3 regions of the Exiguobacterium sp. s11 genome follow, and region 3 is predicted to be linked to each of the others. Evidence: riboswitches for the same ligand, from Rfam matches in the RefSeq annotation. Region 3 holds a riboswitch; each other region holds the start of a gene.

Region 1 (4,248 bases), on a different contig from region 3:
GGCGTTGGTTCATAGCGATTGTAGTGACTAAACACACCATAGAGGTGTTGCATCTCAATGGTCTCGATTCGTAATCGTTGATCGTATTCCTGTTCATTCATTGTCGTTTGTTCCTTCTTTCCGGCATTCTTGCCTTCATCGTACTATACTGAAGAAGTACGTTACTCGTTTTTTGAAAGGGGATTTTATGATGATCGTCGTTACGAACCGGATTAAAGTCAAAAAAGGGATGGCTGCAGCTCTCGCTCCTCGTTTTACGCGTCCAAGTGGACTTGATACGATGGACGGATTCATCCGCGTCGAGGTCTTATTGACGCAAAACATCGAAGAACATGATGAAATGAACGTCAACATGTACTGGGAAGACATGAAGAGTTTTCAAGCATGGCGTGAGAGTGACGATTTCAAAGCGTCACATAGTCGACCTGCGAGTAGTGAGGCAGGAGAATCGCCAATGCTCGGCAGCGAGATTCTGACATATGAAGTTGCTTCGGTCAAAGAACGCGCATGATGCACGAAAAGGACTCGTCTCGAGTCCTTTTTTATATACCTATACACAAATAGTGAAAGGGTTTAATTGTCTCAAATGGTATTATTTGTTATTATAGTGCCAATACAGAGAGAGAGGGTTCTTCATGAATTCATTAACTATATTTGAACAAGCCATTCGTAGCTTACCTGATGATCGTACGTTACGACGTGATGAATTATGGACGGACGATTTTTTATTGCAACAGGAGAACGAGCTGACCGTCTATTACTCTCCGATTGGCGAATATGTCAATACTGAAGCAAAAGTCGTCATCATCGGGATCACACCAGGTTTTGAACAGATGCGAATCGCTTTCGAAGAAGCAACGGATGCCCTCCATCATGGGGCTTCACTAGAAGGGACGGCACGCATCGTCAAATATGCAGCCAGTTTTGCCGGAACGATGCGACGTAACCTCGTCCAGATGCTTGATACACTCGAGCTTCCAGCATTGCTCGGAATTGAGACGGCTACTAGCTTATTCCATCAACATCAGAAATTATTGCATCCAACATCACTGTTAAAGCAACCCGTCTTTTATCGCGAAAAGAATTACTCGGGTCATCAACCGAAAATTAGTCGTAGTTCTTTATTGAGGCACTACGCGGAAGAACACTTCGTCGCTGAGATCAATCAGTTACAAAAACCAGCGTTATTAATTCCACTCGGTCGGGTCGTCGAGACGCAAGTCCGTGGATTGATTCAGGATGGACGAATCGAACAACATCAGCTTCTTTCCAACTTCCCCCATCCATCTGGCGCGAACGGTCATCGAAAAAAACAATTCGAAGAAAACCAAGCCTATTTGATGAAACAGCTCATTCAACATTTTGCCGAATGAGCAACTTTGTCTTAAATTATCAGAATATATGGTTGAATCTTTTTTGAAATACGTGATAAAGTGTCCATAAGAACAGAATATGACTATTCTATCGATGAGGTAGAGGCGCGATTTCAATCAGTACTTGGTCCGAGGATGACAACGAAGACGACTACAGGAAAGGTGACATCGCCGAAATGACAGTATGCGTCGAGCATACCGTCGTTGGTCGATTCGGGAAATACCCGATCGATTGCCATACATAACAGTTGTATGGAGCGCTCCAATTCGGCTAAGAAAGACGCATCCAGCGAGGGTGTCGGCTTTGTTGCCGGTGCCCTTGCTTTTTTTGTGCCGCGGGGTCTCATCTTTAAGCCATTTTTAAAGAGGAGGATATTTTTCATGGTCAACTATTCAGATTCCATTATTGCCCTTGTACCTGCTTTACTAGCTATCTTATTAGCCATCTTTACCCGAAAGGTCGTTCTTTCGTTAGGTGTCGGCATTCTCGTCGGTGCCCTGTTACTTCACCGTTTTAACCCGATCGATACGGTAACCTATCTCGGCAAGAATATCTTTAGCCTCTTTTGGGCGGATGGTGCCTTGAACGAGTGGAACGTTTTATTACTTGTTTTCTTGTTATTGCTCGGTGTCCTTTCCACATTAATTCAAACATCTGGTGGCGCTCGCGCCTTCGGTGAATGGGCTTCTACACACGTCAAGACAGCGCGTGGTGCACGCTTAGTCGCCTTCGGTCTCGGTATCTTGATTTTCATCGATGATTACTTCAACAGTCTCGCTGTCGGCAATGTCAGTCGTCCGCTAACGGATCGCCGTGGTGTCTCACGTGCGAAGCTTGCCTATTTGATTGACTCAACAGCTGCGCCTGTTTGTGTCATCAGTCCGCTTTCGAGTTGGGGCGCATTCATCATTTCCATCATCGCCGGTATCTTAACGACGCACTCGATTACGGATTACTCAGCGTTTAGTGCTTTCATGATGATCGTTCCAATGAACTTCTATGCGATTTTCGCGTTACTTTTAACACTTTACATCGCTTACTCTGGCGTCTCTGTCGGACCGATGAAACAGCATGAACGCCGCGCTGCGAATGGTGAACTTTTTGATGCGTCAAAAGGAACACCGATGGGGATGGCAAAAGAGGTCAACGAACATACGAACGGAAAAGTCCGGGATCTCGTCGTTCCGATCGTCGTTCTCGTCATTGCTACGATCAGTGCGTTACTCGGGACAGGTGCTCAGGCACTTGCAGCCGACAACCGTCCGTTTACTTTAATTGGAGCATTTGAGGCAACAGACGTCACACGCTCACTTGTCGCAGGTGTCGTCATCAGTTTAATCGTCGCTTTCTTGATGCTGATCGGACGAAAAATTCCGGGTCGCGATTACCGTGCAAGCATCGTCGCTGGTATGCGTTCGATGTGGCCAGCAGTCGTGATTCTATTATTTGCTTGGACGATCATCGCTGTTATTGGTGATATGAAAACAGGCGATTATCTCGCAAGCTTCATCAGCAACTCGATTTCTGCTTCGTACTTGCCGTTCTTATTATTCTTGATTGCCTGCTTGATGGCATTCTCGACAGGAACAAGTTGGGGCACATTCGGGATCATGTTGCCAATCGGTGCGGATCTCGTCATGGCTGTCGATGCCTCACTCTTATTACCGACGCTTGCTGCTGTTCTTGCTGGATCTGTCTTCGGTGACCATTGTTCACCGATTTCCGATACGACGATCCTCAGTTCGACAGGGGCTGGATCCCATCATATCGATCACGTTACGACACAGTTACCGTATGCGCTAGTCGGTGCCGTCACTGCGGCAGTAGGTTATTTAGTCATCGGTTTCACGGAGTCTTCGGTCTTCGGTTTCATCGGAGCTCTTGTCACATTCGTACTCTTCGTCGTCGTCTTGAACGTTCTCTCGAAAAAAGGCGAAACTGCTTCGGATTTACAAACGGATTGATGAAATGAAAAAGGGACTGACTCAAAAAAGAATGACGCGTCTTTTCACGCCCTTTCCTCAGGCGAGACACAAGCCTGTTTTCCTGCTTAAATGAAGCAGGAAAACGGGTCTCGTTCGTCTCTGACAGCGCATAAATGCGCTTTTCCTGTAGGAGTGGCGTGTGACGCGCCATTCTTTTTGTTACGAGATAAGGGTGGCAGATCATCATTCTGCCACCCTTATCTTTGTAGAGACCAACTTTGAGTCAGCCCCTTTTTTTCGACTTCATGTCATGTCTTATACCATAAGTTCACACACATCATTCGCGAACGCTACCGGATCCTCGAGTGGAAGCCCTTCGACAAGTAATGCTTGTTGATACATCAGTTTGGTATAGCGCTCGAATTTTGAACGATCGTTTTGATACGCCGTTTCAAGAGACTCGAACACTGCGTGTGACGGATTCAATTCAAGAATCTTGACCGCTTCTACCCCTTCATTATTCGGCATCGCCTTCAGAATTTTCTCCATCTCGATCGAGACAGCGCCGTCCGTCGCAAAGCAGACAGGATGCGATTTTAGACGTGTTGAGGCTTTGACTTCCTTGACTTGCCCACTTAGCACTTCCTGCATGGCTTGGAACATCTCTGCTTGTGCGTCCGTCGTCTCCGCTTCCTCCGCTTCAATCCCTAAATCGCTGCTCGTGACCGACTTGAACGTCTTCTCGTTGTACGTCACGAGCATCTGGATCGCGAACTCATCGATCTCTTCCGTGAAGTACAAGATATCATACCCTTTATCATGGACGAGCTCGGATTGTGGTAATTTATCCAGACGATTCGTACTCTCACCAGCGGCGTAGTAAATATGTGCCTGATCTTCCGGCATCGCTGCGACGTATTCTGCGAGTGTGATCAACTTCTTTTCCTTC
Region 2 (4,248 bases), on a different contig from region 3:
CTTCATCAAATTACACGGACTTGCCGTTTCGACGCATGCGAGCGTACATCGTCAGGCGGGTGTAACGAAATGACCAAACTCTGGGGTGGACGTTTTACGGAAAGTGCTTCCGCTCAAGCGGAAGCCTTCGGAGCATCGATCACGTTCGATCAAAAATTAGCGAGCGTCGATTTAAAAGGCAGTCTCGCACACGCGCAGATGCTATTTGAACAAGGGATCCTCGCTCAAGACGAGTGGACACAAATCGAGCAAGGACTGAAGCAACTGGAAACGACGTTAGCGGATCATGTGTATACGCTAGCAGATGAAGACATTCACATGAATCTCGAGCGTTTATTGACGGAACAGATTGGTCCGGTTGCAGGAAAACTGCATACGGCACGGAGCCGAAACGATCAGGTCGCAACGGATTTACATCTATGGATGGAACAACATGTTGAAGCGTTGACGACGGCATTACGCGAGCTCCAATCGGTCATCACGGAACAAGCGGAGCAACATATCGAGACGGTCATGCCAGGGTATACGCATTTGCAACGGGCACAACCGATCTCGCTTGCGCATCATTTGCTCGCTTATTTCTGGATGTTCGAACGTGATGTCGAACGGTTGACGGATAATCAAAAGCGGATCCGGAAATCACCGCTCGGGGCAGGCGCGCTCGCGGGGACGACATTCCCAATCGATCGTTTTCGTTCTGCCGAGTTGCTCGGTTTTGAGTCAATCTATCCGAACAGTCTCGACGCTGTCTCCGACCGCGATTTCGTCATCGAATACCTCGGGATCGCCTCGACCGTCATGATGCATCTCTCGCGTTTTTGTGAAGAAATCATCATCTGGGCATCGCAAGAATTTGGCTTCATCGAGTTGTCTGATGCTTTCTCGACAGGGTCGAGCATGATGCCACAGAAGAAAAATCCTGATTTCGCTGAATTGATTCGTGGGAAAACGGGGCGCGTCTACGGCAATCTGATGGGCTTCTTGACGACGATGAAGGCATTACCACTCGCTTACAACAAAGACATGCAAGAGGATAAGGAAGGGGTCTTCGATACAGCAGATACCGTTCTCCAATCCGTTCAAATCTTCACCGGAATGATTGAATCTGCGACGTTTAAGACCGAAGCGCTCAAGAAGGCGACAATGCAAGACTTCTCGAATGCAACGGAACTCGCCGACTACCTTGTAACGAAAGGCATACCGTTCCGGGAAGCGCATGAAATCGTCGGCAAAGCCGTCCTTTACTGTGTGCAGAACGGTTGTTTCCTGAAGGATTTGAACCTCGAGACGTATCAAACGTTCCATCCTGATATCACGGAAGACGTCTATCCGCTCCTCGATCCGGTTCAAGCAGTAGCACGCCGGACTAGCTACGGCGGGACAGGGTTTGCTGCCGTGTCGGAGCAACTCGAACTCGCGAAACAGCATCTTGCGAATTGACGAATTTTGAAAAAAAACAGTCAAATGACTGGATTTAACAAAAGATGTCTGCTATAACTGTAACTAACAACCGACAGATAGAGGCGCGGATGACATGAGTAGCATCATTCTTGAAGGCAAGCATGCCGAATGATGTGAAAGGGGAAGTCCGCCGAAGTGAACGAGAAGATGCTTCTTCTTGTTTGCTGGTACAACGGTTAAGATCCGTTGTACTGCCGAAACCGATGTTTCGGAGCGCTATCTTACGTAAAAGAACGAATGACTTTGTCTTCGTTTGTCCGATCGTGATAACGACGGGCCGTAGGAACGCTCCTACCGGCCCGTCGTTTTTTTCTGTATCGGGACAAAGGAGATAGGATTGTGACAACTGTACTTAAATTTGGTGGAAGCTCGGTTGCGACTGTCGAACAGATTCAGTCTATTGCGAATTATTTGAAGAGTCGCGCAGCCGAAGGTGAAAAACTCGTCGTCGTCGTTTCGGCGATGGGCAAGATGACAGATTCTTTGATCGCTCAGGCGCAAGCCATCACGGATCGCCCCGAGCGAAGAGAACTCGATCGACTGCTTGCCATCGGAGAAGAACAGACGATTTCATTACTCAGCATCGCCCTCAACTCGCTCGGTGTCAAAGCGTTATCGCAAACAGGCGCTCAAGCAGGAATCAGCACGATGGGCGTGCATACGAAAAGTAAGATCAAACAGATCGATGGAGATCTGTTACGACAAAAACTCGAAACGTACGATGTCGTCATCGTCGCCGGATTCCAAGGTGTCAACGAACTCGGTGATGTCACGACGCTTGGACGGGGTGGGTCGGATACAACGGCAGTTGCCCTTGCGGCAGTCCTTGATAAACGGTGCGAAATCTATACCGATGTCGACGGTGTCTATACAGCTGATCCGCGAATCCATGCCGCCGCTCAACCGATTCCACATATCTCGTATGATGAGATGATGGAAATGAGCGCCCTCGGGTCGAAGGTCATGGAAATGCGAAGTGTCGAACTAGGAAAAAAATACGGCGTACACATCTTCGTCGGGAAAACACTTGAATCGAAAAGGGGAACATGGATCATGGAAGCGACGGAAACAATGGAACAAAAAGCGGTGACGAGTGTCAGTGTGACGAAGAACGTCTTGACGGTATCAATCAAACACGTACCGCAAACGAATGCAGCAGTAGCCGATATCTTCGAACTGTTATCCAATCGCCACGTCAACATCGACATGATCAGTCAAACGACGTTCGACAGTGACATTTTCTTATCGTTCTCATGTCCACTCGATGAGGAAGAGTTCCTCGATGAAGCATTGAAAGACATCATGGATCGCTTCACGACAGTCAAGGTCGATCGCCATAATCAACACGCAAAATTATCTGTCGTCGGAATCGGGATGCGGGATGCAACAGGTGTCGCTTCGAAGTTGTTCGCAATCTTCCGAGCGGAGAACATCCCGTTCTATCAAGTCACGACATCAGAAATCAGCATCTCGTACACGATTGCACAAGCAGACATTGAACGGACGGTTGCAGCGATTGCAAACGCGTTCGAGTTATAAGGAGGAAAACAGGATGTATCATGTAGCCGTCATTGGAGCAACCGGCGCCGTCGGTCAAAAAATGTTACAAGTCCTAGCAGAACTGGACTTCCCGGTCAGCCGCCTGTCCGCTTACGCTTCTGCTCGTTCAGCAGGGAACACGGTACAGTTCAAGGGAGAAGATATTACGATCCAAGCGCTGACGCCAAATATCACAGAAGACGGGATCGATGTCGCGTTGTTCGCAGCAGGCGGAACGATCAGTGAGCAATATGCCCCGTTACTAGCTGAAAACGGAACACTCGTCGTTGATAATTCAAGTGCTTTCCGGATGCAGGAGACGATTCCGCTCGTCGTGCCAGAAGTCAATCCGCAAGCGATTCAAGCGACGGACCGCTTGATCGCAAATCCGAACTGTTCGACGATTCAATCCGTCGTCGCTTTAGCACCGCTCCAGTCACTGGGATTCGAACGGATCAACTATACGACGTATCAGGCCGTATCTGGTTCTGGTCAAAAAGGAATCGAGGATCTGGCACGTGGAGCACGCGGAGAAGAGCCCGTCAATTATCCGCATCCGATTCACGATAACATCTTGCCGCATATCGATGTATTCCTTGAGAACGGCTATACGAAAGAAGAGCAGAAGATGATTGATGAAACACGGAAAATCTTCAATCTTCCAGCATTACCTGTCAGTGCGACATGTGTCCGGGTTCCAGTCACGAATTCTCACTCGGTTGCAATCAACGTCACGTTTACACAACCGACGACGGTCGAAGCGATCCGTGAAGCACTTGAAAACGCACCGGGCGTCGTCCTCATCGATGATGTCGCGAATACGCGTTATCCGATGCCGCTTGACGCGAGTGGGACGGACGATGTCTATGTCGGACGAATTCGACAAGATGATAGTCTCGCGAATACGTTCCATCTCTGGTGTGTAGCCGACAACATTCGAAAAGGTGCCGCCTCGAATGCCGTACAAGTCGCACGCCAAGCCATCGAACAGTCGATTCATTCATAAAAAAGGAGGAGTTCTTCATGTTCAAAGGAGCAGGTACAGCGCTCGTCACACCATTTAATGAAGCAGGCGAGTTGGATCTACACGTATTCGAACGCTTGATCGAGCAACAACTCGCAGCAGGAATTCAGGCGCTTGTCGTCGGAGGAACGACAGGAGAAGGATCGACACTGACGAACACGGAATTCGAACAACTACTGACGACTGCCGTTCAAATCACGGCAGGACGAGTACCAGTCATTGCC
Region 3 (4,248 bases):
CCCGTGACTCGTATCGAGTTCGACTTCCATCTTGTCTTCTGAGATGGGTTTAGCGAAGCTTGGCCAACCACAGTTTGACTGGAACTTATCTTTCGATGTGAAGAGTGGTGTGCCGTCAACGATATCGACGTACAGTCCTGGACGTTCTTCATCCCAGTATTCGTTACGGAAAGCGGGTTCTGTCCCGTTCTCTTGTGTGACTTTATACTGAATTGGTGTCAGACGCTCTTTCAGTTCTTTTTCCTTACCGTGGTCCTTCCACGCTTCTTTGATGAATTTCGCGCGACCTGAGCCGACACTATACATCTGATAACGGAACGGATTCTTTTTATAATAATCTTGGTGATATTCTTCTGCTGGCCAAAACGGCTTTTCTGGACGAATCTCTACCGCGACCGGACGCGAGAAACGTCCTGATGCGTCAAGCGCTGCTTTCGAACGTTCCGCCGTTTCACGCTGTGCTTCATCGACATAAAAGATAGCCGGCTGATACGATTCACCACGGTCGTTGAACTGACCACCACCGTCTGTCGGATCGATTTGACGCCAGAAAATCTCGAGTAATTCTTCGTACGTAATGACGGACGGATCGTACGTGACTTCAACCGCCTCCAAGTGACCTGTCGTTTCCGAACAGACCTCTTTATAAGTCGGGTTCTCTGTATGACCACCGGTATATCCTGAAATGACCTGCTCTACCCCATCATATTTATGGAATGGCTTGACCATGCACCAGAAACAACCACCTGCAAATATTGCTTTTGCCATCTATCTTCCCCTCCTCTGTATATGACTATTTTACCTCGTTCAGAGAATGGACTCGACTTTCCTGCTCATTCAATCCTCCGGGTTCGCTTTTAGACGACGCATGACGAAGTAGATCGCCGCAAAGACAAGAAGAAGTCCTCCAAGCGAATACCAGATGTTATTCAAACGATAGATCATTTGGTATAAGGCAAGCGTCACAAGCAATAATGCGATCGGTAAGAAGGCACGCTTAAAGTGGTACCAGTAATTCATAAAGATCGCCCCCTGTTTTTCTTTCATCTTACTTGAAGCGACATCTAAAAAGCCACCTTCATTTGAAGGTGGCTAGTTGATTACGATTGACGTGGATGTTCTGGGAAGTCCATCTCGTCATAACGAACGATTGACGTCCGGTTTTTGAATTTATGTCCCAACCAGAAGGCGAGGAATAATGGAATACCAACATACGTTGCGGCAATTCCGACCCAATCAATTTGATCCGCGAGGAATGCGGCATAGTTTTGACCGACGATGACGAGGAAACAAAGACCGAATGCGAACAGCGGACCGAATGGGAACGCTGGTGCCACATATGGTAAGTCTTTCAACGAGTGACCTTGTGCAAGGAATCCTTTACGGAAACGATAGTGACTGATTGCAATCCCGAGCCATGCGATGAATCCTGTCATACCGGAAGCATTGAGTAACCACAAGTAGACTTGTCCACCAAACATTGACGTCAAGAAACAGAGTGCACCGATTGCTCCTGTTGCGAGCAAAGCGTTACGCGGTACACCGTTTTTCGATACTTTCGCAAACAACTTCGGTGCATCTCCTTGGCGAGCAAGCGTATAAAGCATCCGAGTCGAAGCATACATACCTGAGTTTCCGGCAGATAGAACAGACGTCAAGATGACGGCGTTCATGAGTGCTGCTGAGAACGCAAGACCTGCTTTTTCAAAGACGAGCGTAAACGGACTAACCGCTACGTCCGTAATGTCATTCGAAACCAAGTTCGGACTCGTATACGGAATGAGCATTCCGATGACGAAAATCGCGAAGACGTAGAAAAGTAAGATACGCCAGAAAACTTGTTTGACTGCTTTAGGAACGTTCTTTTTCGGGTCTTCTGACTCACCCGCGGCAATCCCGACGAGCTCCGTTCCTTGGAAACTGAATCCAGCAACAAGAATGATTCCGATGACGGCAGGAATCCCACCGACGAACGGTGCATCGCCAAGAGCAAAGTTTTTAAAGCCAACCGGTGGCTCCGATGTAAAGACACCGAAAATCATCGCAACACCGACGACTAAAAAGACGATGACGGTAACGACTTTAATCATCGCAAACCAATACTCCGCTTCCCCGAATCCTTTAACGGAGAAGTAGTTCAAGCCGATCATGAGTAAGAGGAATAAGGCACTGAAATAAAATCCAGGAACATCCGGGAACCAGTACGTCATGACGATTTGTGCTGCGACGAGTTCAACTGCGATCGTGACTGCCCAGTTGTACCAGTAGTTCCAGCCGAGTGCAAAGCCGAATGATGGATCGACGAATTTTGTTCCATATGTCGAGAAGGATCCAGCGACCGGCATGTACGCTGCCATTTCACCAAGACTTGTCATTAGGAAGTAAACCATCAGACCAACGATTGCATACGATAGGAGCGCACCACCTGGTCCTGCTGCTGCGACGGAAGCACCGGACGCAATGAAGAGTCCTGTTCCGATCGCTCCACCGATGGCGATCATTGACATATGACGGGCTTGTAATCCACGTTTTAATCCTTCTGCTGTCGAATCTGTTGTTTGTTTCACATCTAGATTGTTCATTTCGTTCGCTTCTCTCTTTAATAAATTTTTGAGAGGACACTTTTTGAATGAAAAAACAAAAAGCGCCCTCATCTTCCAGATGGAAGATGAGAACGCAACATAATAAAATGGATGCGCCTCATTCTACCGTCGTGAAAGATAGCTCTCCACAAGTAGGTGATACCCGACTTGTGACAGTATTAGACCTATTTGATCTAATCCCAATCGATCATCTTCAAAGCGATGATTGATTTCGGCAATTCTTCCTTTCAGGTCACCTCATCTGTCGCTTGACGACATCCGTAACCGTACTCTTAAGAACTGCAACCTCCATCCCACTGGTTGAGTGAGAACTGAATTAAGTTAGTTATTACTACGCCATATTACACAAAACGCCACGAAATTGTCAATTGCCTTTTTCGAATCTGGGGTAGTCGATGGTAAAAATCCGATATGTTTAGTACACTAAATGGTAGAAGTCCACTGAGAGAAAGGATGCTGCTTGCATGCCACAGGAACGTGATTTGCTAACTTATCGACTCGAGGAACAAATGCGTGTCATTCTTCGTACCCTGCGACGTGAACTTAACCGGCTATTTGAAGGAACGGCGACCCGGAGTGAATTTTTCATCTTACGAAGCCTTTCAGAAAATGGTCCTCAGCGCCCGACGCTTCTTGCGGAACAATTTGAGCTCGCGACGAGTCAAGTCACTGCTTTGACGGATAAGCTGTATAAACAAGGATATGTCACACGGACACGCTCGACGGAAGATCGTCGTTCAATCGTCCTCGCTTTGACGGATGACGGAGAACGTGCATTTCGGGATCTCGAAATCGTCCGGAAAAACTATTTACAAGATCGCTTCGGTACATTGACGGAAGAAGAGCTGGAAACGATGATTCGTGTCTTTGATAAAATTTTACTGACGATGGATGAGGATTCTCTTACTTCATCTTCTTAAAAACGGTAGATTTTCTACCGTTTTTTATTTTTCATCTAAACATTTATGCCTGTCTAACCGTTATCTAGTTGAGTATACTGGAAGTATATATATGGAAATCTGTTAGTTGGGGAGCTGGGAGGATTTGTTGTCCATCATGAATCAATTCATCATTAACTTTTGTCTACTGTTTACAACGATTACTCTCTTGTTCTTACCGTTTCGGAATCAACCGCGTATTTCATTGAACTCCAAATGGAGCATTCGACTTATACTCGGAGCAGTCTCTGGTTTGATTGCGGTCTTATTGATGTTCAATGGGATTCAAATCGATGTCGCCCGTGTTGATTTACGTATCGTTCCCGTCGCGATTGCCATGCTGTTCGGTGGTTTCCCAAGCGCCATCGTTGCTGGTGCAATGATCATCGGGACACGTTACTTTTTAACACCAGTTGATCAAATGGAAGGATTTTATTTATCGACGTTGATCATCGTCTTGTTCATCACGACGATCGGGATCATTCGTCGATTCGTCCATGTCTCGATGCGTCATTTTCAGCTTATGGTGTTGGTCGGTATTCTCTATTCGTTACCCGCCATCTACGTCCTGACGCACAGCTGGTCGACATTCTTTAAAATCTCGATTGCGTACGTCTTCTTTAATTTATTAGCTGGCTTTGTCGCTTTTCGATTGCTGACGGAATTACGCCGTCACTTCGAAAACATCCAGTATCAGCAGAAACTCG

The links. Region 3 has a riboswitch for lysine ahead of KNQ12_RS12215 (amino acid permease). Riboswitches for the same ligand answer to the same signal wherever they lie in the genome.
Region 1: another riboswitch for lysine. It lies ahead of KNQ12_RS13440 (Na+/H+ antiporter NhaC family protein); the one in region 3 lies ahead of KNQ12_RS12215 (amino acid permease).
Region 2: another riboswitch for lysine. It lies ahead of KNQ12_RS15200 (aspartate kinase); the one in region 3 lies ahead of KNQ12_RS12215 (amino acid permease).

Annotation. Positions count from the first base shown of each region.
Region 1 covers NZ_JACSNF010000004.1:170,107-174,354, forward strand. The annotation lists gene KNQ12_RS13425 (SAM-dependent methyltransferase) at 1-101, opposite strand, end outside; gene KNQ12_RS13430 (heme oxygenase) at 191-511, shown strand; gene KNQ12_RS13435 (uracil-DNA glycosylase family protein) at 636-1,373, shown strand; lysine riboswitch at 1,466-1,644, shown strand; gene KNQ12_RS13440 (Na+/H+ antiporter NhaC family protein) at 1,755-3,338, shown strand; gene htpG (molecular chaperone HtpG) at 3,615-4,248, opposite strand, start outside.
Region 2 covers NZ_JACSNF010000006.1:43,645-47,892, forward strand. The annotation lists gene KNQ12_RS15190 (argininosuccinate synthase) at 1-73, shown strand, start outside; gene argH (argininosuccinate lyase) at 70-1,440, shown strand; lysine riboswitch at 1,511-1,688, shown strand; gene KNQ12_RS15200 (aspartate kinase) at 1,801-3,000, shown strand; gene KNQ12_RS15205 (aspartate-semialdehyde dehydrogenase) at 3,014-4,006, shown strand; gene dapA (4-hydroxy-tetrahydrodipicolinate synthase) at 4,024-4,248, shown strand, end outside.
Region 3 covers NZ_JACSNF010000003.1:237,450-241,697, forward strand. The annotation lists gene msrA (peptide-methionine (S)-S-oxide reductase MsrA) at 1-768, opposite strand, end outside; gene KNQ12_RS12210 (hypothetical protein) at 838-1,020, opposite strand; gene KNQ12_RS12215 (amino acid permease) at 1,101-2,582, opposite strand; lysine riboswitch at 2,714-2,902, opposite strand; gene KNQ12_RS12220 (MarR family winged helix-turn-helix transcriptional regulator) at 3,068-3,523, shown strand; gene KNQ12_RS12225 (diguanylate cyclase) at 3,660-4,248, shown strand, end outside.